One region of the Paenibacillus sp. 37 genome, then DNA from elsewhere that is predicted to be linked to it. Evidence: predicted binding sites of a transcription regulator. Region 1 holds the regulator's gene; the other holds the start of a gene.
The links. Region 1 encodes CtsR, which represses protease genes until heat stress. Its sites were predicted from a motif close to ATGGTCAATAAAGGTCAAACA; they were not measured.
Positions count from the first base shown of each region.

Region 2: a site for CtsR is predicted at 1,361-1,381, ahead of clpP (ATP-dependent Clp endopeptidase proteolytic subunit ClpP). Genes of this name have one in related genera too.

Region 1 is NZ_CP043761.1:6,239,772-6,252,454, forward strand. It holds gene F0220_RS26870 (ATP-dependent Clp protease ATP-binding subunit) at 1-2,436, opposite strand, end outside; gene F0220_RS26875 (protein-arginine kinase McsB) at 2,621-3,691, opposite strand; gene F0220_RS26880 (protein-arginine kinase activator protein McsA) at 3,720-4,244, opposite strand; gene F0220_RS26885 (CtsR family transcriptional regulator) at 4,276-4,737, opposite strand; gene eis (GNAT family N-acetyltransferase) at 5,199-6,374, opposite strand; rRNA gene rrf (5S ribosomal RNA) at 6,554-6,670, opposite strand; rRNA gene F0220_RS26900 (23S ribosomal RNA) at 6,754-9,803, opposite strand; tRNA gene F0220_RS26905 (tRNA-Ala) at 10,012-10,087, opposite strand; rRNA gene F0220_RS26910 (16S ribosomal RNA) at 10,196-11,748, opposite strand; gene F0220_RS26915 (molybdopterin-dependent oxidoreductase) at 12,348-12,683, shown strand, end outside.
Region 2 is NZ_CP043761.1:182,764-195,446, forward strand. It holds gene F0220_RS00880 (stalk domain-containing protein) at 1-511, shown strand, start outside; gene clpP (ATP-dependent Clp endopeptidase proteolytic subunit ClpP) at 676-1,272, opposite strand; tRNA gene F0220_RS00890 (tRNA-Arg) at 1,449-1,523, opposite strand; gene F0220_RS00895 (sugar-binding transcriptional regulator) at 1,950-2,975, shown strand; gene gap (type I glyceraldehyde-3-phosphate dehydrogenase) at 3,082-4,089, shown strand; gene F0220_RS00905 (phosphoglycerate kinase) at 4,241-5,422, shown strand; gene tpiA (triose-phosphate isomerase) at 5,459-6,211, shown strand; gene gpmI (2,3-bisphosphoglycerate-independent phosphoglycerate mutase) at 6,213-7,757, shown strand; gene eno (phosphopyruvate hydratase) at 8,001-9,287, shown strand; gene secG (preprotein translocase subunit SecG) at 9,497-9,730, shown strand; gene rnr (ribonuclease R) at 10,294-12,683, shown strand, end outside.

The DNA.
Region 1 (12,683 bases):
CGGAACGACCACGTCTTTTTTCGTAACAGACAGTGCACCGTTCTCTTCGTCGATGAGCAATGAATCCCCTTTGGTTACGTTACCTGTGAGCAACTCTTCGGACAATTTGTCCTCAATATGCTTTTGGATCGCCCGACGAAGCGGACGCGCACCGTAAGCTGGATCAAAGCCTGACTTCGCAAGGAAAGACTTGGCATTATCAGTGAGTTCGAAATCGACCTCATGTTCGAGCAGTCGTTTACGAAGTTCTTCACTCATAAGCGTAACAATTTCAGCGATGTGTTTTTCTTCGAGTGAGTGGAACACGATAATTTCATCAATCCGGTTAAGGAACTCTGGACGGAAGCTTTTCTTCAGCTCATCCATCACTTTCCCCTTCATGTTGTCATAATCCGCTCCTGCATCTACAACTGCAGTGAAGCCCAGTGTAGAGTTACGTTTGATCGCTTCGGCACCCACGTTGGATGTTAGAATGATCAGCGTATTGCGGAAGTCAACGACGCGACCTTTGGAATCCGTCAGTCGACCATCCTCAAGCACTTGTAACAAGATATTGAATACTTCTGGATGTGCTTTCTCGATTTCATCGAGCAGGACTACGGAATATGGTTTGCGACGAACTTTCTCTGTCAGCTGGCCACCTTCTTCGTACCCAACATATCCTGGAGGCGCTCCGACAAGTCGGGAAGTCGAGTGCTTCTCACCATACTCGGACATATCAATCCGGATTACTGCATTTTCATCGCCGAACATCGCTTCAGCCAGAGCACGAGCAAGTTCTGTTTTACCTACCCCTGTAGGACCGAGGAAAATGAATGAACCCATCGGACGTTTCGGATCTTTAAGTCCTGCACGAGCACGACGAACCGCACGGCTGACAGACTTCACTGCCTCATCCTGACCGATGACACGTTCATGTAGAATAGACTCCAGATTCATCAGACGCTGTGTCTCTTCTTCTTTCAGTTGGTTCACAGGGATTCCTGTCCAGCTGGCTACCACTTGTGCGATATCCTCAGGAGTAACCTCGGAATCGGTGCGACCTTGTTTCTCTTTCCACTGGTTCTTCGTTACATCCAGCTCTTCACGAATTTTTTGTTCCGTATCACGCAGAGCTGCTGCTTTTTCGAACTCCTGACTTTGAACTGCAGCGTCTTTTTCCTTACGGATATCTTCCAGACGGCTTTCCAGTTGTTTCAGGTTTGGTGGGATCGTGTAAGAGTTCAATCTTACTTTGGAACCCGCTTCATCAATCAGATCAATCGCTTTGTCTGGCAAGAAACGGTCTGTAATGTAACGGTCAGACAGTTTAACCGCCTGCACAATTGCTTCGTCCGTAATTTTCACACGGTGATGCGCCTCATAACGGTCACGCAAGCCATGTAAGATTTGAATCGCTTCTTCCGGAGAAGGCTGATCTACAGTAATCGGTTGGAATCGACGCTCAAGCGCTGCATCCTTCTCGATGTATTTACGATATTCATCCAGTGTTGTCGCACCGATACATTGCAATTCTCCACGAGCCAGAGCCGGTTTCAAAATGTTAGAAGCATCGATGGCACCTTCAGCTCCGCCTGCGCCAATCAAGGTATGCAATTCGTCGATAAACAGGACAATGTTACCTGCTTGGCGAATCTCATCCATGATTTTTTTCAGACGATCTTCGAACTCACCACGATATTTGGTTCCAGCGACTACAGAACCCATATCTAGGGTCATTACACGTTTGTCGCGCAATGTTTCCGGAATCTCATTTGCAATGATTTTTTGTGCAAGGCCTTCAGCAATCGCTGTTTTACCTACACCTGGCTCACCGATCAATACCGGGTTGTTCTTGGTACGACGGCTGAGCACCTGGATGACACGTTCAATTTCTTTACTACGCCCAATGACTGGGTCCAGGTTGTTCTCTCTCGCATAAGCCGTGAGGTCACGTGCCAGACTGTCTAGCGTTGGTGTGCTTACATTGGCAGGTGTGCCATTATGGCTGGATACAGCTTCACTGCTGCCAAGCAATTGCAGCACTTGTTGACGTGCTTTGTTCAGGCTAATTCCCAGGTTATTGAGCACACGTGCTGCAACACCCTCGCCTTCACGAATCAATCCGAGCAGGATATGCTCTGTGCCTACATAGGTATGGCCCAATTTTCGAGCTTCATCCATAGATAGTTCAATTACTTTTTTCGCACGTGGCGTATATGCAATGTTGGTAGGTTGCTCTTGGCCACGGCCAATCAGCGTTTCTACTTCATCCTGAATTTTTTCCAATCCGAGTCCCAGGCCGATCAGTGCTTTGGCTGCGATACCTTCGCCTTCACGAATGAGGCCGAGCAAAATATGCTCAGTACCGATGTTATTATGACCGAGACGGACAGCTTCTTCCTGCGCGAGTGCGAGCACCTTTTGGGCCCGTTCCGTAAATCTTCCAAACATCATATCTCCTGCACCTCCATGGTTTTGGATAAAACGAGGTCATGTAATGAAATAACCGTCGTATTCTTCATATCATTTTTGTTTGCAGCCGTGCTGCGAATAAAGTCATTTGGCATTTGTACATGCCTTATTATATAAAAGCCGCAATGCGGCATGAAACCATATTTCAATACAAAATCAGGCTAAACTAGGACTGCTTCGCTGCATTGATCGTATCACGAATCAACTGAGCTCGGTAGATATCTCGCTCATCTGTGCGCATATCTTCCCCGAATGTTTTCTGCAAAAATCCCGGCTGTGTCATCACATTCAACTCATTCATTACCGTGATGGACAGTCCATCCAACAAGCCGAGATCCACGCCAAGGCGTACATCCGATAAGCGCTGTGCAGCTTCCTTGGAATCAACAATAGCTGCATGAGACAATATGCCGTAAGAACGCATGACCCGATCCGTAATCCGAAGTCTGGAGTCGGTCATTAACCGTTCTCTGGCTGTACGCTCATGACCTATCATCTGTAACACAACACCATGCAGGTTCTCGATGACTTCCTGTTCGGTCTGTCCCAATGTAATCTGGTTCGAGATCTGGAACAGGTTACCCATCGCCTCGCTACCTTCACCGTATATCCCCCTTACAGTTAATCCTACTTGGGAAACTGCGGTTAAAATGCGGCCAATCTGCTGTGTCATCACCAGGGCAGGCAAGTGCATCATAACCGATGCTCTTACACCTGTACCTACATTAGTAGGACAGCTGGTTAAGTATCCTCTGCGGTCATCAAAAGCATAATCCACGTGCGCTTCAAAAGCATCATCTATTGCGGAAGCTTTCTCCCAGGCTTCCTTCACCTGGAACCCCGGATAGAGGCACTGGATACGAAGATGATCCTCTTCGTTAATCATAATACTGACAGACTCATCCTCACTGAGAATAACCGCACCATTCCTGGATTCATTCGCAAGACTTGGACTGATGAGGTGTTTCTCCACCAGCACCCGTTTGTCGAGTTCGTCAATATCGATCAGATCCAACGTATGAAAATCCCCAAAGGCATGAACGTCATCGTATTGAAGTACTTCGCTCAGCTTATTCAGCACCTCTTCCGATTGCTCATTGGAAGCCAGCATCGGAAACGGAACATGCTGAAGGTTGCGTGCAATCCGGACACGGCTGCTAATGACGATTTCGGAATCAGCCGCATCACTGCGCATCCAGTCGCTGAGCGCCTTCTCTGTAAAGCGCAGATTAGGCATTACGCATCCCTCCTACTCATGACAAACTTTACTCCTGAGCTATTCCTTTTTCAAGTCCTCTGATCTGGTCACGGATCTGGGCCGCCTCTTCAAATTCCTCTTGCGCGATACTCTCCTGGAGCTCCCGCTTCAGATCAGCGATTTGCCGTTTCACCTTGATGCGACCACCAGCTCGTGCAGGCACTTTGCCTACATGGGACGTATTACCGTGAACCCGCTTGAACAAAGGATCCAGACGGCTGTCAAAATATTTATAACATGAACTGCAGCCGAACCGGCCTATCTTGCTAAATTGTGCGTACGTCATACCACACTCTTCACATTGAAGTGCTTTTGCAGGTGGTGTTCCTGCCGATCCACTTTTGCTGGCTGGATCAAAATCAAGCAATCCGGACAACAAGTTGTGAATGGAAAACCCACCTGCTGTTCCAGGGATCATTTCCCCTTTTTCACGGGCACATGACTCACAAATATGGAATTCCGTCTTCTCCCCATTTACGATTTTCGTGAAATGAAGTGTCGCCGGACGTTTATTGCATTCTTGGCACAGCATATTGATGTACCTCCTTTGACCCCGATAGTTTTCATTTACCGAGCAAAGATATTAACATCGCCTTCAACATTCTGGCACGAATTTGATCCCGGTAAGGAAGTTTGACTAATATAACCTCTCTAGATACAGCAGCTCGCATCAACCCGGCTTCCCGCTTGCTCAAGAAGCGCGCTTCTTCCAATTGATAGATCAGACCTTCGGCAGCTGTCTGCCCGATCTCTTCACCAATACTATGGTGCAAATGATTATGCAGAGCTGATTGGGCCGGTAATTCAATACGCTGTATGCGAACATAACCACCACCGCCGCGTTTACTCTCTACCAGGTATCCCTTCTCGAGTGTAAAACGTGTGCTGATGACATAATTGATCTGGGAAGGTACACATGAGAATTGATCTGCCAGATCATTACGCTGAATTTCAACCATTCCTTCGGGACTTTCATGCAAAATACTCTTCAGATATCGTTCGATAATATCAGAGATATTACGCATCCAATCATCCTCCACTGTCTGAAACGTTAAGTCAATAAGGACCCACACGCCCCCACAGAGTACACCTTCTCTACCCATTTAACCAATCAGGGAAACAGCGAATCTTGCTTCCACAGGTGTCAATAGGAGAGCGAAGGAAGCACGAAGGTCCTTTAATATTCCCTTGATCCTCCGATGAGATGAATCCCGTATATTGGCGATCATGCATCAGATTGTAGAAAGAAAGCTACTTAAGTATTAAACCTTTAGTTGACTTTGACTTTCTTTGACTTTATAACCATTATAGCATATTTTGTGGTTTTGCCAAGTGGGGTCACTATTCATTTTTTACGATTTTACACGAAATATTCCCCAGACACAAAAAAACCTCCCCAAAATTGCTGGAGAAGTCCATTTGTCTTTCAATCACGCCGTATTTCTATATAAGCTAATCAAGTTAAATGGAGCAGTGGGAATAGTCATCAGAAGAAATCGAGCAAATAGGTTTCCCGTTCAGGAATCACTTGTTCCAAAGCCTTGATTGCTGCTTCTGGTCCGTGAATTCTTCCGATCCGTGCCATTTCCGTTGGTCTGCGATACCCCATCAGCACTGCGGTAAGGGATTGAATATCCACCTTAATGGTCTGATCATCAGTAATTGGTTCCGAAGTTTTCCATATGGACGCTGTTCCGTTCATTGCCACGTTTAATTGCCATACCCCTTCATTCCATGGAGCGTGTGCATCTTCTACCTGAAGAACAATCTGCAACGGTGAGTCCTGATTTGCAAAGGGATACTGGGATATAAACTGCTCCACACTAACGATACGCGCCATAAAATAAGGTACAATCTCCTGCTGAATCCTCGGGTTATCCAATTGGAAGGCAAGTGTATCACTGGCAGGTGCCTGCAACGTAACTTCCTCGATCATGGAATCATGGTTAGCAATGAAGGTCCACAGTCCTTGCCTAGCCTCTTCGTTCAGATAGATGATCTCTTTAATAGTAAACTTATTTTCCTTAACCTCATATAAAAGATAACCTTGTGCTGCATCAGCTTCATCGTAATATACAGCCTTCTGGCTGCTTCCATTAACCAGAACTGAATTCTCCCACCTTGCATCATCCCGAACCAGAGTTCCGTTATAACGCTCAGCATAAGCACTGTATACTTCCTTTAATATGCTGAGGCCCGGATCCCCACGCCGAATTGTTCCAGGTGTCGCTTTTTTCATAGGCAAATGAGCTGTAGGTACTTTATAACGTTTAAATTCAACATACGTCTCCCATCCATACTTCCGATAGAAACCAAAAGAGAATGGATGCAAGAATGATATGCTCTGTTTGTTGCGATTCATTTCTTCCAACGCATGCTTCAGTAGACCCGCTACCCAGCCTTTGCGTCTATACTCTGGCCAGGTGGCTACACCCGCAATACCGCCCATCTCGAACGCTCTGCCATGAATATAGGTGTGAAAAGGAATGATGTGAAGTTTGGCTCCTAGCTGCCCGTCCTCATATACACCCCATATATCTTGTGACGAAAACTGACTCCGCCGCTTTTCTTTTTGTTCATCATTCATTACCACCTGAAAAGCATATTCGGAGAGTGCCATCGCTGGTTCAAAATCATCTACCGTCAATTTCTGAATTTCCATGTTGTCCTACACCCCATTCGCTAGAGTTATTATCAATCCAAATCATAGCCTGATATGTGATATATGTACCCCTTAGAGTGTGTCAGAGGATTCTTACAAAGTCAAATAAGAGATGCTTTCGCATCCCCTTAAATAAACAAATAAAAACCACCACCGAATAACATCGGCAGTGGTTCTTCGCTTGGCGGCGTCCTACTCTCCCAGGACCCTGCGGTCCAAGTACCATCGGCGCTAGAGGGCTTAACGGTCGTGTTCGGGATGGGTACGTGTGGAACCCCTCCGCCATCGCCACCAAACGCATAGCTTAACTAACATTTCAGAGTTGTTGTTCTCTGAAAACTAGATTCGAAACGAAACACGCGAATTGTCACTTGCATATTTGGATAAGCCCTCGACCGATTAGTACTGGTCAGCTCCATGCATTGCTGCACTTCCACCCCCAGCCTATCTACCTCGTCGTCTTCAAGGGGTCTTACATACTGGGAAATCTCATCTTGAGGGGGGCTTCACGCTTAGATGCTTTCAGCGTTTATCCCGTCCGTACATAGCTACCCAGCGGTGCTCCTGGCGGAACAACTGGTACACCAGCGGTACGTCCATCCCGGTCCTCTCGTACTAAGGACAGCTCCTCTCAAATTTCCTACGCCCACGACAGATAGGGACCGAACTGTCTCACGACGTTCTGAACCCAGCTCGCGTACCGCTTTAATGGGCGAACAGCCCAACCCTTGGGACCTACTTCAGCCCCAGGATGCGATGAGCCGACATCGAGGTGCCAAACCTCCCCGTCGATGTGGACTCTTGGGGGAGATAAGCCTGTTATCCCCAGGGTAGCTTTTATCCGTTGAGCGATGGCCCTTCCATGCGGTACCACCGGATCACTAAGCCCGACTTTCGTCCCTGCTCGACTTGTAGGTCTCGCAGTCAAGCTCCCTTATGCCTTTGCACTCTTCGAATGATTTCCAACCATTCTGAGGGAACCTTTGGGCGCCTCCGTTACTCTTTAGGAGGCGACCGCCCCAGTCAAACTGCCCACCTGACACTGTCCCCGCACCGGATTACGGTACCAGGTTAGAACCTAGATACGATCAGGGTGGTATCCCAACGTTGCCTCCACACAAGCTGGCGCTCATGCTTCAAAGGCTCCCACCTATCCTGTACAGATCGTACCCAAATTCAATATCAAGCTGCAGTAAAGCTCCATGGGGTCTTTCCGTCTTGTCGCGGGTAACCTGCATCTTCACAGGTATTAAAATTTCACCGGATCTCTCGTTGAGACAGCGCCCAAGTCGTTACGCCATTCGTGCGGGTCAGAATTTACCTGACAAGGAATTTCGCTACCTTAGGACCGTTATAGTTACGGCCGCCGTTTACTGGGGCTTCGGTTCACAGCTTCGGGATTACTCCCTAACCACTCCCCTTAACCTTCCAGCACCGGGCAGGCGTCAGCCCGTATACTTCGCCTTACGGCTTCGCACAGACCTGTGTTTTTGCTAAACAGTCGCTTGGGCCTTTTCACTGCGGCCCCCTCGTGCTATTCACACTACCGGGGCACCCCTTCTCCCGAAGTTACGGGGTCATTTTGCCGAGTTCCTTAACGAGAGTTCTTCCGCGCGCCTTAGAATACTCTTCTCGCCTACCTGTGTCGGTTTGCGGTACGGGCACCATCACCTGGCTAGAGGCTTTTCTTGGCAGTGTGAGATCATGACCTTCGCTACTATAATTTTCGCTCCCCATCACAGCTCAGCCTTACAATGTGCGGATTTGCCTACACATCAGCCTTACTGCTTAGACGGACATCCATCAGTCCGCGTCACTACCCTACTGCGTCCCCCCATTGCTCATAACGGCTTACGGTGGTACAGGAATTTCGACCTGTTGTCCTTCGACTACGCCTTTCGGCCTCGCCTTAGGTCCCGACTTACCCTGAGCGGACGAGCCTTCCTCAGGAACCCTTAGGCTTTCGGCGGATCAGATTCTCACTGATCTTTTCGTTACTCATACCGGCATTCTCACTTGTATAATGTCCAGCGCTCCTTACGGTACACCTTCAACCCTTATACAACGCTCCCCTACCCCTGGATCGACTTCACTCCAGCTTCGAAGTCCTGTGTTTATCCCCTGGGAAGCATTTGGTCATCCAAGATAGAGTCTCTTGTCAGACAAAAATGTCCTTGTGGTAAACACCGCCTCAAAGAAGCAGTGAAGTCGATCCAAGCCATAGCTTCGGTGGTGTGTTTAGCCCCGTTACATTTTCGGCGCAGAGTCACTCGACCAGTGAGCTATTACGCACTCTTTCAATGGTGGCTGCTTCTAAGCCAACATCCTGGTTGTCTGTGCAACTCCACATCCTTTCCCACTTAACACACACTTGGGGACCTTAGCTGATGGTCTGGGCTGTTTCCCTTTTGACAATGGATCTTAGCACTCACTGTCTGACTCCCGGAAGTAAGTCTATGGCATTCGGAGTTTGACTGAGCTTGGTAACCCTTGCGGGCCCCGCACCCAATCAGTGCTCTACCTCCACGACTCTGTTTTCCGAGGCTAGCCCTAAAGCTATTTCGGGGAGAACCAGCTATCTCCGAGTTCGATTGGAATTTCTCCGCTACCCCCACCTCATCCCCGCATTTTTCAACATGCGTGGGTTCGGGCCTCCAGTGCGTGTTACCGCACCTTCACCCTGGACAGGGGTAGATCACCCGGTTTCGGGTCTACGTCCACGTACTATGTCGCCCTATTCAGACTCGCTTTCGCTGCGGCTCCGGCTCTTCACCTTAACCTTGCACGGGAACGTAACTCGCCGGTTCATTCTACAAAAGGCACGCCATCACCCCTAAAACGGGCTCTGACTTTTTGTAAGCACACGGTTTCAGGTTCTATTTCACTCCCCTTCCGGGGTGCTTTTCACCTTTCCCTCACGGTACTGCTTCACTATCGGTCGCTAGGAAGTATTTAGCCTTGGCAGATGGTCCTGCCGGATTCATACGGGGTTTCACGTGCCCCGCACTACTCGGGATCCGTCTCGGAGGGAACAGACTTTCAACTACAGGGCTTTTACCTTCTTTGGCGGGCCTTTCCAGACCTCTTCGCTTAACCGGTTCCTTTGTAACTCCATGTGAGACGTCCCACAACCCCAAAGAGCAAGCTCTCTGGTTTGGGCTTCTCCGCGTTCGCTCGCCGCTACTGACGGAATCACTATTGTTTTCTCTTCCTCAGGGTACTTAGATGTTTCAGTTCCCCTGGTATGCCTCTACACAACCTATGTATTCAGTTGTGAGTAACTGGAAATTACCCCAGCTGGGTTTCCCCATTCGGACACCCCCGGATCAAAGCTTGCTTACAGCTCCCCGAGGCAGTTTCGTTGTTCGCCACGTCCTTCATCGGCTCCTAGCGCCTAGGCATCCTCCGTGTGCTCTTAGTAGCTTAACCATTGCGCTTGTGTTCGAGCTGTCGCTTCCCTTGTTTTGGACTACGTCCAAAGCCAAAAGTCACTCCATTTCGATCACTCGCTCCAGCAATCTACCTTATAAACACTTCACTTGTTTACACAAGATCAGCTTAAAGGAATGTTCTAATTCGCGTTTGTTTCGTTTCGATATCTAGTTTTCAAAGAACAAGCCAAATAGATGAAATTGTTTGGTGGAGCCAAGCGGGATCGAACCGCTGACCTCCTGCTTGCAAGGCAGGCGCTCTCCCAGCTGAGCTATGGCCCCTCAAATTCCATCAAAACTGAACAAATGGATAAGTAACTGTGTTGCTGGTGCAGGTTCTAAGAACCTGCGTATTTGAATGTTTCCGTTGCAGGAAACGATTCTCCATAGAAAGGAGGTGATCCAGCCGCACCTTCCGATACGGCTACCTTGTTACGACTTCACCCCAATCATCTATCCCACCTTCGGCGGCTGGCTCCTTGCGGTTACCCCACCGACTTCGGGTGTTATAAACTCTCGTGGTGTGACGGGCGGTGTGTACAAGACCCGGGAACGTATTCACCGCGGCATGCTGATCCGCGATTACTAGCAATTCCGACTTCATGCAGGCGAGTTGCAGCCTGCAATCCGAACTGAGACCGGCTTTGTTGGGATTGGCTCCATCTCGCGATTTCGCAGCCCGTTGTACCGGCCATTGTAGTACGTGTGTAGCCCAGGTCATAAGGGGCATGATGATTTGACGTCATCCCCACCTTCCTCCGGTTTGTCACCGGCAGTCTATCTAGAGTGCCCACCCGAAGTGCTGGCAACTAAATATAAGGGTTGCGCTCGTTGCGGGACTTAACCCAACATCTCACGACACGAGCTGACGACAACCATGCACCACCTGTCTCCTCTGTCCCGAAGGAAAGGTACATCTCTGTACCGGTCAGAGGGATGTCAAGACCTGGTAAGGTTCTTCGCGTTGCTTCGAATTAAACCACATACTCCACTGCTTGTGCGGGTCCCCGTCAATTCCTTTGAGTTTCAGTCTTGCGACCGTACTCCCCAGGCGGAGTGCTTAATGTGTTAACTTCGGCACCAAGGGTATCGAAACCCCTAACACCTAGCACTCATCGTTTACGGCGTGGACTACCAGGGTATCTAATCCTGTTTGCTCCCCACGCTTTCGCGCCTCAGCGTCAGTTACAGCCCAGAGAGTCGCCTTCGCCACTGGTGTTCCTCCACATATCTACGCATTTCACCGCTACACGTGGAATTCCACTCTCCTCTTCTGCACTCAAGTCACCCAGTTTCCAGTGCGATCCGGGGTTGAGCCCCGGGATTAAACACCAGACTTAAATGACCGCCTGCGCGCGCTTTACGCCCAATAATTCCGGACAACGCTTGCCCCCTACGTATTACCGCGGCTGCTGGCACGTAGTTAGCCGGGGCTTTCTTCTCAGGTACCGTCACCTTGAGAGCAGTTACTCTCCCAAGCGTTCTTCCCTGGCAACAGAGCTTTACGATCCGAAAACCTTCATCACTCACGCGGCATTGCTCCGTCAGGCTTTCGCCCATTGCGGAAGATTCCCTACTGCTGCCTCCCGTAGGAGTCTGGGCCGTGTCTCAGTCCCAGTGTGGCCGATCACCCTCTCAGGTCGGCTACGCATCGTCGCCTTGGTGAGCCGTTACCTCACCAACTAGCTAATGCGCCGCAGGCCCATCCCCAAGTGACAGATTGCTCCGTCTTTCCAGTTCCCTTCAGGCGAAGAAAACAATTATTCGGTATTAGCTACCGTTTCCGGTAGTTGTCCCAAACTTGAGGGCAGGTTGCCTACGTGTTACTCACCCGTCCGCCGCTAACCATCAGAGAAGCAAGCTTCTCATCAAGTCCGCTCGACTTGCATGTATTAGGCATGCCGCCAGCGTTCGTCCTGAGCCAGGATCAAACTCTCCAATAAAGTATTGAAAAGAGCGATAAGCTCATTTTGAATCTGACGATTCATTGTGAATCAAAAGTTACTATCCATTTGTTCAGTTTTCAAGGAACTTGTATGTCCGTTTATGTTGACGTTTGTCAACCGGACAGGAATCTTATCGTATCATGTTAACTAACTTACTGTCAACACTTTGTTTTCATCACCTTTAAAATGATTATGACAATCATTCGTTTGAAGCGACAAGAAATAATATATCATGTCATGATTTATTTAGCAAGCATTTTTAATCAACCTTTTGATATCATGATATCTTCATCTACGGTGTCTTGTCTCCAACCTGAATTCGACAGATTAGCACATTCTCTGAACCCAAGATGGGATAACGATCCCCTCCCTTCTGTTCGTTTGAAGAAAGTGATCCAAAAACTCTATAATAAGGTATATAGATATAGAGATAAGGTTTAGCAGTCAAGTGTACTACTTTCATAAGTAGCCCATGAACAATCGTATAACCATCTCGCATTGCACCTTTACACAGATCACGTACTCCATTCACAGCTAGCTATTACATATTAAAGTTCTGAATAAACTCATTACTAACCTATATGGGGTGATCGCACTTGAAGCAATGGTTAAAGAACAGACGCAAAGGTTACGGCAAAAAATTGGTTTCCATCCATGCTTGGAATGCCTGGATTGTTGTGATCCTTGCTATAACAGGTCTTATGCTGGTAGGCGGCTTTTGGCGCGAGATACTCGGAATTGGACGTGTCTGGTTAAAATGGCTACATATCATCGTTGGGCTAGCTATGCTGGCACCCGTAGTATATTACTTGATTTTGGCCGGAAAGCACTGGAAACAGCTTCGTAACAGACCATGGCAGAGGGTGAACACCATCTTTGTTCTTGCTCTGCTGGTAGGCTGGCTCCTCTCGGGTATTGTATTATGGCAGTTC
Region 2 (12,683 bases), 1.0 Mb from region 1:
CAAAGTGCTGAAAGACGAAGTGGATGCTTATGTAGCTGACTTCAAGAAACAGACATCTGAATTCGGCGGTGCAACAGCCAACCGTCCATATGCATTTGAGAGCTCTTATGTAGTGACGTACAACGAAAAAGGCGTGCTGGGACTCATTACACAACGATACGAAGATTATGCTGGCGCTCATGGTATGACAACCCGTACGGGCCACACCTTTGCACTGGACACAGGCAAGGAGCTTACGTTAGATGATGTGCTGCAAAACAACAAAACTATGCGTGAGACGTTGGGTAAAAAAGTCGGCGAACAGCTGAAAGCTCGCGGTGGATACCTGGAAGGTTATAAAGGGTTGAATAAAGATCAGGATTTCTATGTGACACCAACGGGTGTGGTCGTGTTCTTCCAGTTGTATGAGTATACGGCGTACGCAGAGGGATTCCCTGAAATGCCATTTACGTATAAAGAACTTCTCCCTAAAGGAACTGAACCTTTCAGTAATGTATCTGGAACCAAATAAAGAAATCATTATTATGCACTCTTAAGTTATCTTTCTTATAAAATGAAAAAATAAGCCCTCATCATAATCATGATGAGGGCTTATTCCCGTATAGACAACACAATGGGGTGTTGCTGACGTTAGGTGTTGATATGTTAACTCGTAGACCGGGGTCTACATAACACTTAAATGCCTTGGGAACCTACGTTTTCGATAACTTTATCAATGATACCGTAATCGGCGGCTTCAGCAGCACTCATGAAGTAGTCACGATCTGTATCTTTCTCAATCCGCTCAAGCGGTTGACCTGAACGCTCAGAGATGATGCGGTTCAAGGTATCACGCATTTTCAGGATGCGGCGAGCACGGATTTCGATGTCGGAAGCTTGACCTTGTGCACCACCAAGTGGTTGGTGAATCATAATTTCACTGTTTGGTAATGCAAAACGTTTACCTTTTGCACCGGCATTCAGCAAGAATGCACCCATGGAAGCCGCCATACCTACACAGATGGTAGATACATCCGGTTTGATGAACTGCATTGTATCGTAAATCGCCATACCGGCTGTAATCGATCCGCCTGGGCTGTTGATGTATAAGTGAATGTCTTTCTCCGGATCTTCCGCAGCCAGGAACAACATCTGTGCCATAATGGCATTAGCCACTACGTCATTAACATCGCTACCAAGGAAAATAATACGATCCTTCAGCAATCTGGAGTAGATGTCGTAGGCGCGCTCACCCCGGTTGCTCTGTTCAACGACCATTGGAATAAAACTCACGTGAAAAACCTCCTTGGAATGTAAATGTTATTGGTGTTTATACTTAAACTGTTACCGTATTACCCACATAATAAACAATTCCAAACAAAAAGTCAAAGAAAGTCAAACTAACTTGCAAAAAAAAGAAACCTTTCCGGTTTCATTGGTTAAATGGGTTATGAGCTGTTAAATAAAAATGGCGCGCCCGCCAAGAATCGAACTTGGATCTCAGGCTTCGGAGGCCTACGTCATATCCATTGGACCACGGGCGCACATTATGTGACAGCAATAATGATTATAGCTCATGAAATATTTAATTGCAAGCAGTTCGTTGTGGTATTGGTTTGGATTAACCTAAAAATGATCATGATGAAGAAGAGTGGATAAAGAGTACATTTAAGTAAATGCTATTAGAGGTTTTGGACATGCCGTATGAAATGTGATTCTGAGCGATATGTAGATTGAATTCATTCGTTTCTTCTATATATGGTATGCGTGAGCTAGTCCTAGATCATGGAAGTCTAGGATTGTGAAAATAGGCGCGTACAAACGCTGAATGCGTGTCGAAATAACACGTTGAAACACTTGCATGTCACGTCAGTTTTAGGTAGAATAGACGTGGGACTTAAAAAGTTAACCCGGGACGTTTTAGGGCCACGAAAGAGAGCTTAGAACGAGAACTTGCGGGAGTGGAAAGCATGCGAACGATTTTAGAAGTACAAAAGCAGCTTCTGCCTGATCTCATGGATATCTTGAAAAAGAGGTATACGATTCTGCAACAGATCATGTTATCGGATGTGATCGGACGGAGAACGTTAGCTAATTCCATGCAGATGACCGAGCGGGTTCTGAGGGCTGAGACCGATCTGTTAAAGGCTCAGGGACTTATTGAAATTGACAGTGCAGGAATGAAGATCAGCGAGGCAGGGTATGATTTGCTGCAGCAGTTAGAGCCCGTAGCCAAAGAGTTGTTTGGATTATCCGAGCTGGAAGAGCGCATCAAGCAAGCCTACGGTCTGCAAAAGGTAGTTGTGGTTCCTGGTGATTCGGATATTTCTCCATTTGCCAAAAGGGAACTGGGCAGAGCCGGAGCGAAGGCTCTCGGCAATATCATGAGTGATAACGACGTTGTCGCCGTTACTGGCGGTTCAACAACGGCCGAAGTTGCAGAACAACTAAATCCGCCAACATCGCTTAAAGGTGTCTGGTTCGTACCGGCACGCGGTGGACTTGGAGAAAGCCTTGAAATTCAGGCAAATACGATTGCATCTACAATGGCAAAGCGGGTAGGGGCGCAATACAAACTCCTGCATGTACCGGATTTGCTTAGTGATCATGCCTATGAATCATTAATCCAGGACCCTAGTGTTCAGGAGATTCTGCAGCTGATTCGGAAATCGCGGATTGTTATTCATGGAATTGGTGATGCCGTGGAGATGGCGACAAGACGTAAACTTGCGACGGAGATTATAGATGAACTTCAGGAGCAAGGTGCCGTATCTGAATCTTTCGGTTATTACTTTAACGATCAGGGTAAGGTGGTACATACCATGCTTACACTGGGTATGCGACTTCAGGATATTGAACGAACCGATGTTGTGATTGGAATCGCAGGTGGCAAAAGCAAAGCTGCTGCTATACATTCTGTGTTGCGATTTGGTCAGGAAGATATTCTGATTATTGATGAGGCTGCTGCCGAAGTCATCGTTGCTGAAATGGAATAAGGTTTTACTTTGCATCACAACTATTGTTGTCTTGACGGACTTCACCGTCTGTCTTGAATATATAAGTTTCATAAAAAATTAATCAAAACTTGGGAGGAACTTACTCATGATTAAAGTAGGTATTAACGGTTTTGGACGTATCGGACGCTTGGCATTCCGCCGTATTCAAAATGTAGCAGGCATCGAGGTAGTAGCAATCAACGACTTGACTGACGCTAAAATGCTCGCTCATTTGCTCAAATATGATACAACTCAAGGTCGTTTCGATGGCGATGTTGAAGTACACGATGGCTTCTTCAAAGTGAACGGCAAAGAAGTTAAAGTATTGGCTAACCGTAACCCGGAAGAACTTCCTTGGGGCGACCTGGGCGTAGATATCGTTCTGGAATGTACTGGTTTCTTCACAACGAAAGAAGCAGCTGAGAAACACTTGAAAGGTGGAGCTAAGAAAGTTGTTATCTCCGCACCAGCTACTGGCGACATGAAAACCATCGTTTACAACGTAAACCATGAAATCCTCGACGGTACTGAAACTGTAATCTCTGGCGCATCTTGCACAACAAACTGCCTGGCACCTATGGCAAAAACACTGCAAGACAAATTCGGAATCGTTCAAGGTTTGATGACTACAATTCACGCTTACACTGGCGACCAAAACACGTTGGATGCTCCACACCCTAAAGGTGACTTCCGTCGTGCTCGCGCAGCAGCTGAAAACATCATCCCTAACACAACTGGTGCTGCTAAAGCAATCGGTCTGGTAATCCCAGAACTGCAAGGCATCCTTGATGGTGCAGCTCAACGTGTACCAGTAGCTACTGGTTCCCTGACTGAGCTCGTAACTGTTCTGAACAAAAAAGTAACTGCTGAAGAAGTTAACGCAGCTATGCAAGAAGCTTCCGATCCAGAAACTTTCGGATACACAGAAGACGAAATCGTATCTTCCGATATCCAAGGAATCACTTTCGGTTCCCTGTTTGATGCAACTCAAACTAAAGTTCTGACTGTTGGCGACCAACAATTGGTTAAAACTGTAGCTTGGTATGACAATGAAATGTCCTACACTGCACAATTGGTTCGCACTTTGGAGCACTTTGCAAAAATGATTAAGTAATATCTGCAATAACATAGAGCGGAAACAGATGCTATATTGTTTCCGCTCTTTATATATCTACATTTTGCAAATTTCTCAAAAACACCAGGATTGACAAGGGATTTTAGCTCTTGATTGGTCCACCAAATACATGGGTGCGGAGGAAATACAGATGAACAAAAAAAGTGTACGCGATATCGAATTGACAGGAAAACGGGCTTTTGTCCGTGTAGATTTCAATGTGCCGCTCGAAGATGGTAAAATTACAGATGACAAACGTATTCGTGCGACGCTTCCTACAATCAACTTCTTGATTGAAAAAGGCGCTAAAGTCATTTTGGCAAGCCACATGGGTCGTCCTAACGGCGAAGTGGTTGAATCTTTGCGTTTGACTCCAGCAGCTGAGCGTTTGTCTGAATTGCTTGGTAAAACAGTTGTTAAAGCTGACGGTTCTGTTGGTGGCGCTGTTAAAGCTCAAATCGCTGAACTGAACAACGGCGACGTATTGTTGCTTGAAAACGTTCGTTTCCACGCAGGCGAAGAGAAAAACGATCCGGAACTGGCAAAACAATTTGCTGAACTGGCTGACGTTTTCGTTAATGATGCGTTTGGCGCGGCTCACAGAGCACACGCTTCGACTGAAGGAATCGCTCACTTGCTTCCAGCAGTGTCCGGTTTGTTGATGGAGAAAGAACTTGAAGTGTTGGGTAAAGCAATCTCCAACCCTGAGCGTCCTTTCACAGCTATCATTGGTGGATCCAAAGTTAAAGACAAAATCGATGTAATCGACAACCTGCTGAACATTGCAGACAACGTGATCATCGGTGGCGGTCTGACTTACACGTTCTTCAAGGCACAAGGACATGAAATTGGACAATCCTTGCTGGATGATTCCAAACTTGATGTTGCGCTCGGTTTCATCGAAAAAGCGAAAAAACTGGGTAAAAACTTCTACCTGCCGGTAGATATCGTAGTGTCTGACGATTTCAGTGCGAAAGCAAACACACAAATCGTTGACATCGATGGTATCCCAGCAGATTGGGAAGGTATCGACATCGGTCCTAAAACACGTGAGATCTATGCTGATGTAATCAAAAACTCCAAATTGGTTGTGTGGAACGGACCAATGGGCGTATTTGAAATTGAGCCATTCTCCCACGGTACTCGTGCAGTAGCGGAAGCTTGCGCTGAGACAGAAGCTTACACTGTAATTGGTGGCGGTGACTCCGCAGCAGCAGCTGAGAAGTTCAAATTGGCTGACAAGATGAACCACATCTCTACAGGTGGCGGTGCATCGCTCGAGTTCATGGAAGGTAAAGTACTTCCAGGCGTAGTGGCATTGAACGACAAGTAAGTTTTAGTAGCCTATAGCATGAAGGAGTTGAAACCCATGAGAACACCGATTATCGCAGGTAACTGGAAAATGTTCAAAACGGTTTCCGAATCCAATGACTTCATTCAGGAAGTTAAAGGAAAAGCGGAAGTTGAAGGCGTGGAAACTGTAATCTGCGCACCGTTTACGAATCTGCCATCTCTGGTAGAAGCCGTTAAAGGCACAAACATCAAAATTGGTGCACAAAATCTTCATTTTGAAGACAACGGTGCATTCACAGGTGAAATCAGCGGCGTAATGCTGAAAGACCTGGGCGTGGATTATGTCATTATTGGTCACTCGGAGCGCCGTCAATATTTTGCGGAAACCGATGAGACTGTCAATAAAAAATTGCATGCAGCATTCCGTCACGGATTGACTCCAATCTTCTGCCTTGGTGAGACGCTTGAAGAGCGTGAAGCGAACCAAACAAAAGACGTATGCAAAGTGCAAACAGTAGCTGCTTTTGCAGGTCTGTCTGCAGAGCAAGCGGCACAAGTTGTTATCGCTTATGAGCCAATCTGGGCGATTGGTACAGGCAAATCCTCCACTTCCCAAGATGCGAATGAAGTTATTGCTTACATCCGTACGCTGGTGAAGGATCTGTACAACGAGACGGTTGCGAATGCAGTTCGTATTCAATACGGCGGCAGTGTTAAACCGGAGAACGTAACAGAATACCTCGGACAAAGCGACATCGACGGCGCACTTGTTGGCGGTGCCAGCTTGCAGCCGGCTTCGTTCATCGCGCTTGTTGAGGGGGCGAAGTAAGATGACAGCTCCAAAACCTGTAGCACTGATCATCATGGATGGCTTTGGTCTACGTAACACGGTGGAAGGCAACGCGGTAGCGCAAGCCAAGAAACCGAACTACGACCGTTTCATGAGCCAATTCCCACATACAACACTCACTGCTTGCGGTGAAGCTGTAGGTTTGCCAGAAGGGCAAATGGGAAATTCCGAGGTAGGTCACCTGAACATTGGTGCCGGCCGGATCGTATACCAGGATTTGACCCGTATCTCCAAATCCATTCGTGACGGCGAGTTCTACGACAATGAAACACTTGTCAAAGCGGTTCGCGAAGCGAAACAAAGCGGCAAAAAGCTTCATCTCTACGGCTTGTTGTCCGATGGCGGCGTACATAGTCACATCGACCACCTGTTTGCTATGCTGGATCTGGCCAAAAAAGAAGGAATGAATGATGTATATATTCATGCTTTCATGGATGGCCGTGATGTTATGCCAGACAGTGGTAAAGACTTCATGCAGAAGCTGATCGCCAAGATTGAAGAAGTCGGTGTAGGTAAAATTGCAACGGTTCAAGGCCGCTATTACGCGATGGACCGTGACAAACGTTGGGAACGGGTTGAGAAATCATACCGTGCCATCGTTTATGGAGATGGACCAAAATACACTGACCCACTCAAAGCGGTTGAAGAATCGTATGAGAAGTCCGTATTTGATGAATTCGTTGAACCAACGGTTATCGTCAAAGCGGATGGTGAGCCGGTAGGTTTGGTTGAGAGCGGCGATTCCGTTATCTTCCTCAACTTCCGTCCTGACCGTGCGATTCAGTTGTCGCAAGTATTCACAAACCAGGATTTCCGCGGTTTCGATCGTGGTCCGAAGTTCCCTGTGGGCTTGCACTTTGTATGCTTGACTTTGTTCAGCGAGACGGTTGAAGGTTATGTGGCTTATTCGCCGAAGAACCTCGACAACACCCTGGGTGAAGTTCTGGTACAGAACAATAAAAAACAACTGCGTATTGCAGAAACTGAGAAATACCCGCACGTTACCTTCTTCTTCAGCGGTGGTCGTGATGTGGAGCTTCCGGGCGAAACTCGCGTACTAATCAACTCACCAAAAGTTGCAACGTATGACCTGCAACCGGAGATGAGTGCGTATGAAGTAGCTGATGCATGTGTTCGCGAGATCGAAGCAGACAAACATGACGCCATCATTCTGAACTTTGCTAACCCTGACATGGTTGGACACTCCGGCATGCTGGAGCCTACCATCAAAGCGGTTGAAGTAACAGATGAGTGCATGGGCCGTGTTGTGGATGCGGTACTTGCCAAAGGCGGCGTTGTACTGATCACTGCGGATCATGGTAACGCGGATATGGTGTTCGATGAGAAAGGACGTCCGTTCACAGCTCATACAACGAACCCCGTTCCATTCATCGTTACGGATGCCAATGTAACTTTGCGTGAAGGCGGAATCCTGGCAGATATCGCGCCAACGATCCTTGACCTGATGCAATTGCCTAAACCGGAAGAAATGACAGGTACATCTGTCATCGCTACCCGCAAATAAGTTACGTAACAACATATATGAAATTGGGAAGTTTGGAGTGTACCCCTGAACGAAGGAAGCAGAAATTGTCTGAAGAAGCGTTAGCGTTCGCCTTTATCACATGATTCCAACTTATGAAAATAAGTTCAAAAGGAATCAGGGGATAACAGCGATCAGAGGACAATTCTGCTAACGTAGTGGAAAAGGGAAAACACAAGTGGTCCTAATTTATAATAAATTTAAATTTAAAGGAGATTATCACAAATGACTATTATTTCTGACGTGTACGCTCGCGAAGTCCTCGACTCCCGCGGTAACCCTACAGTAGAAGTTGAAGTATACCTGGAGTCCGGCGCAATCGGACGCGCAATCGTTCCATCTGGTGCATCCACTGGTGCCCACGAAGCCGTTGAGCTTCGCGATGGTGACAAATCCCGTTACCTCGGTAAAGGCGTTCTGCAAGCTGTTAAAAACGTAAACGAAACAATCGCTCCAGAAGTTATCGGTATGGATGCATTGGATCAACTGGGTATCGACAAATTGATGATCACTTTGGATGGTACGCCAAACAAAGGTAAACTGGGTGCTAACGCAATCCTGGCTGTATCCATGGCAGTAGCTCGCGCAGCTGCTGACGCTCTGGACCTGCCATTGTACGTTTACCTGGGCGGATTCAACGCTAAAGCATTGCCAGTTCCAATGATGAACATCATCAACGGTGGTGAGCATGCGGACAACAACATCGACGTTCAAGAGTTCATGGTTCTTCCAGTTGGAGCACCAAGCTTCAAAGAAGCTCTTCGCGTAGGTGCAGAGATCTTCCACAACTTGAAATCCGTATTGAGCTCAAAAGGCTTGAACACAGCTGTAGGTGACGAAGGTGGTTTCGCACCGAACCTTGGTTCGAACGAAGAAGCAATCACTACAATCATCGAAGCAATTGAAAAAGCTGGTTACAAACCAGGCGTTGACGTATTCCTGGGTATGGACGTTGCTTCCACTGAGTTCTACAAAGATGGTAAGTACACACTTGCTGGTGAAGGTAAATCTTACACTTCCGCTGAGTATGTTGACCTTCTGGCTTCATGGGTTGAGAAATACCCAATCATCACAATCGAAGACGGTATGTCCGAAGATGACTGGGATGGTTGGAAATTGCTCACTGAGAAATTGGGAGACAAAGTACAACTCGTTGGTGATGACCTGTTCGTAACAAACACTGAGCGTCTGGGCAGAGGTATCGACGAAGGTATCGGTAACTCCATCCTGATCAAAGTTAACCAAATCGGTACATTGACTGAAACATTTGATGCAATCGAAATGGCTAAACGTGCAGGATACACAGCTGTAATCTCTCACCGTTCCGGTGAATCCGAAGACAGCACAATTGCTGATATCGCTGTTGCAACTAACGCTGGTCAAATCAAAACGGGTGCTCCTTCCCGTACAGATCGTATCGCGAAGTACAACCAATTGCTCCGCATTGAGGATCAACTGGGTGAACTGGCTCAATACAATGGTCTTAAAGGATTCTACAACCTTAAAAAATAAGCTGGATATCCAGCTTTTACGGGCAAGCCGGGTAACCGGCTTGTCTTTTTTTGCAACGAAGTAATGGTATAACGTAAGGATCACGCAGATGGTGAAATTTAGGGCATTGTATAAACTGTACTACTTGTAGTACAACCATAGCTATGTTACAATTAAAGTAACTGTTTTTATGGTGAGATGTATGCCCACATGGGTAGGAGGTGGAAAGAATGGATATTGCTTTGAAATTGCTGCTCGTTGTTTTCTCGATCGGTCTAATCACTGTAGTATTGCTGCAGCACGGGAAAAGCGCTGGTTTGGCGGGTGCCATCTCCGGTGGTGCGGAACATCTTTTCGGTAAAACGAAAGCGCGCGGATTGGATCTCTTCCTGCAACGTGCAACGGTGGTACTGGGTGCAGGATTTATGATTTTGTCTATTGTTGTTACGGTGGTTTCCAAGTAAGACTTGGAACTGCTGTTCAATGAATAGCTTTTAAGCTAATGGCTTAATTGATGAACCTTCGTTTCGTGAAGAAACGGGGGTTTTTTAATAAATTCTTACGCGTCCAAACTTTTCCAACAATTTAATCTATAGACTCCATGATTTTCGGTCTTCTTCTCACTTCTGTTTGGTTTGCCTTCCTTAAAATGCATCACACCCCTAACATGTATGGTATGTCCCTCGCTTATTCGTTACGCGAACTCACTCCCTATAATGAATGTCATGTGTACAGAAAATTTCCGGACGTAGTCCTTTTCCAGATGCGCACAGCACGTGTATCGCATAAAATGTCTGTAGAGATACGTGAAAGCGTGATTTTGAGGAGCGCATGGCCACTGTGGTTTTTTTGCGAGGTACGGATGGGCCGGATTGAATTCGTGTATACTAGGGTATGAGATAGTATGGTTGTACCACTACTTCTCTTCACAGTAGTGATATTGTATTGCATGAAAATGGTAAGAATTCCGATACATAAAGAGATAAGACTTGCTTACACTTTTATGTTTCCCGAGGTGAATATATTAATGATAACAGAACAACAATTGCTCGACTTCATGCGGGAAACCGCTTATAAACCCATGACTTATCAGGAGTTGGAACAGCACTTCGCTATTGAAGATGCAGCTGATTTCAAAGCCTTTTTGATTATGCTGAATACGCTGGAGGAATCCGGTAAAGTTTTGCTGACCCGTAACAATCGCTATGGCATGCCAGAGCGCATGGATTTGGTACGTGGACGTTTACAGGCTCACGCCAAAGGTTTTGCTTTCCTTATTCCTGAGGATCGGGAGCACCCGGATGTGTACATTCACGCCAATGACATGAAGAGTGCGATGAATGGTGACACGGTATTGGTTAAAGTCACATCTCAAGGACCTTCAGGCGGTCGCCTGGAGGGTGAGATTGTCCGTATTGTTACTCGTGCTGTGACACAAGTCGTTGGTGTGTTCCAGAGTCATGAGGTGTACGGATTTGTCATTCCGGATGATAAACGGATTAATCGCGATATTTTCATCCCACGTACCAACTTTGCTGGGGCGGTTGATGGACAGAAGGTCGTCGCAAAAATCGTCAGCTATCCGGAGGGCCGTGCGGCAGCCGAGGGTGAAGTGATCGAGATTCTCGGTCATAAGGATGAGCCGGGTATTGATATTTTGTCCGTTATTCGCAAGCATCAGTTGCCTGAAGCTTTCCCTGATGAGGTGGTAGAAGAGGCGGAGAAAGCACCCGACTCCATCACGGATGAGGAGATTGTACAACAGGGTCGCCGTGATCTGCGCGGACTTAACATTGTCACGATTGATGGCGAAGATGCCAAAGATCTGGATGATGCTGTTAACGTAGAGAAGCTACCTAACGGGAACTATCGTCTGGGTGTTCATATTGCCGACGTTGGCTATTATGTACAGGAGAATTCCAAGCTCGATCAAGAAGCCTACAACCGTGGATGCAGTGTGTATCTGGTGGATCGGGTTATTCCGATGTTGCCACAGCGTCTGTCCAACGGAATCTGTAGTTTGAACCCGCAGGTAGACCGCCTGACCCTGTCTTGTGAGATGGAGTTTAACGACCAGATGAAGGTTGTCAAACACGACATTTTCACGAGTGTAATCAAAACCAAAGAGCGGATGACGTATTCCAACGTTCGTAAAATCCTTGAAGGTGAAGAGCCGGAATTGCTTGAGCGTTATAAGGATCTGGTAGATGATTTCCATCTGATGAAAGAGATTGCTTTGAAGCTGCGTGCTATGCGTATGCGCCGTGGTGCGGTTGACTTTGATTTTGAAGAATCCAAAATCATTGTGGACGCAGAATGCAAACCGGTAGATATCGTGAAACGGGAGCGTTCGATTGCCGAGCAAATCATTGAGGAATTCATGTTGGCAGCGAACGAAACAGTGGCAGAGCATTTCCACTGGTTGAAGGTTCCGTTTATCTATCGTGTGCATGAAGATCCAGATCAGGAAAAACTGCAAAATTTCCTCGCCTTTGCGGCGAATTTCGGACACCAGGTCAAAGGACGTGGCAATGCAATTCATCCACGTGCACTTCAATCGTTGCTTGAGGATATCAAAGAAACGAAAGAACAAACCGTGATCAGTACGATGATGCTTCGTTCCATGAAACAGGCGAAGTATGATTCTGAAATGTCAGGTCACTTTGGCCTCGCGGCAGAATTCTATAGTCACTTCACGTCTCCAATTCGTCGTTATCCCGATCTCGTCATTCACCGGGTGATTCGCGAAGTGATTGAAAATAATGGTGCTTTGCCGGAGAACCGTCAGGAGTATTTGGCAGCACGTATGGCCGATATTGCCCAGCAGTCTTCGGAACGTGAACGTGTGGCGGTAGAAGCTGAGCGGGATACGGAAAAAATGAAAAAAGCCGAGTACATGCTCGATAAAGTAGGCGAAGAGTTCGAAGGCATGATCAGTAGTGTGACCAGCTTCGGTATGTTCATTGAACTGGAAAACACGGTTGAAGGTCTGATTCGTCTGAGCGCGCTCACGGACGACTATTATCATTTTGACGATCAGCATATGGCTCTGATTGGTGAACGGACTTCAAAAGTCTTCCGCATCGGTGATGAAGTGAAGATCCGTGTGGCACGTGTAAGCATGGAAGAGTATACGATTGATTTTGAAATGGTGGATATGAAACCTCGCGGTGAACGTCCTGGCGGCTTCGGTGGTGGACGTGGCGGTAAAGGTGGACGTCCTCCTGGTAGCGGCGGCGGACGCGGTGGTGCCAAGGGTGGACCAGGCGGATTCAGCGGTTCGCGTGGCGGCAAAGGTGGCTCAGCCAGTGCTGGAGGCAACCGTGGTGGCCGATCAACGGAAGAGAGCGGCAAAGGTGGACGTGGCGGTCGCAGTGGAGCAGCGAGCGCAGGTACGGGCGCAGGCTCATCCGGTGG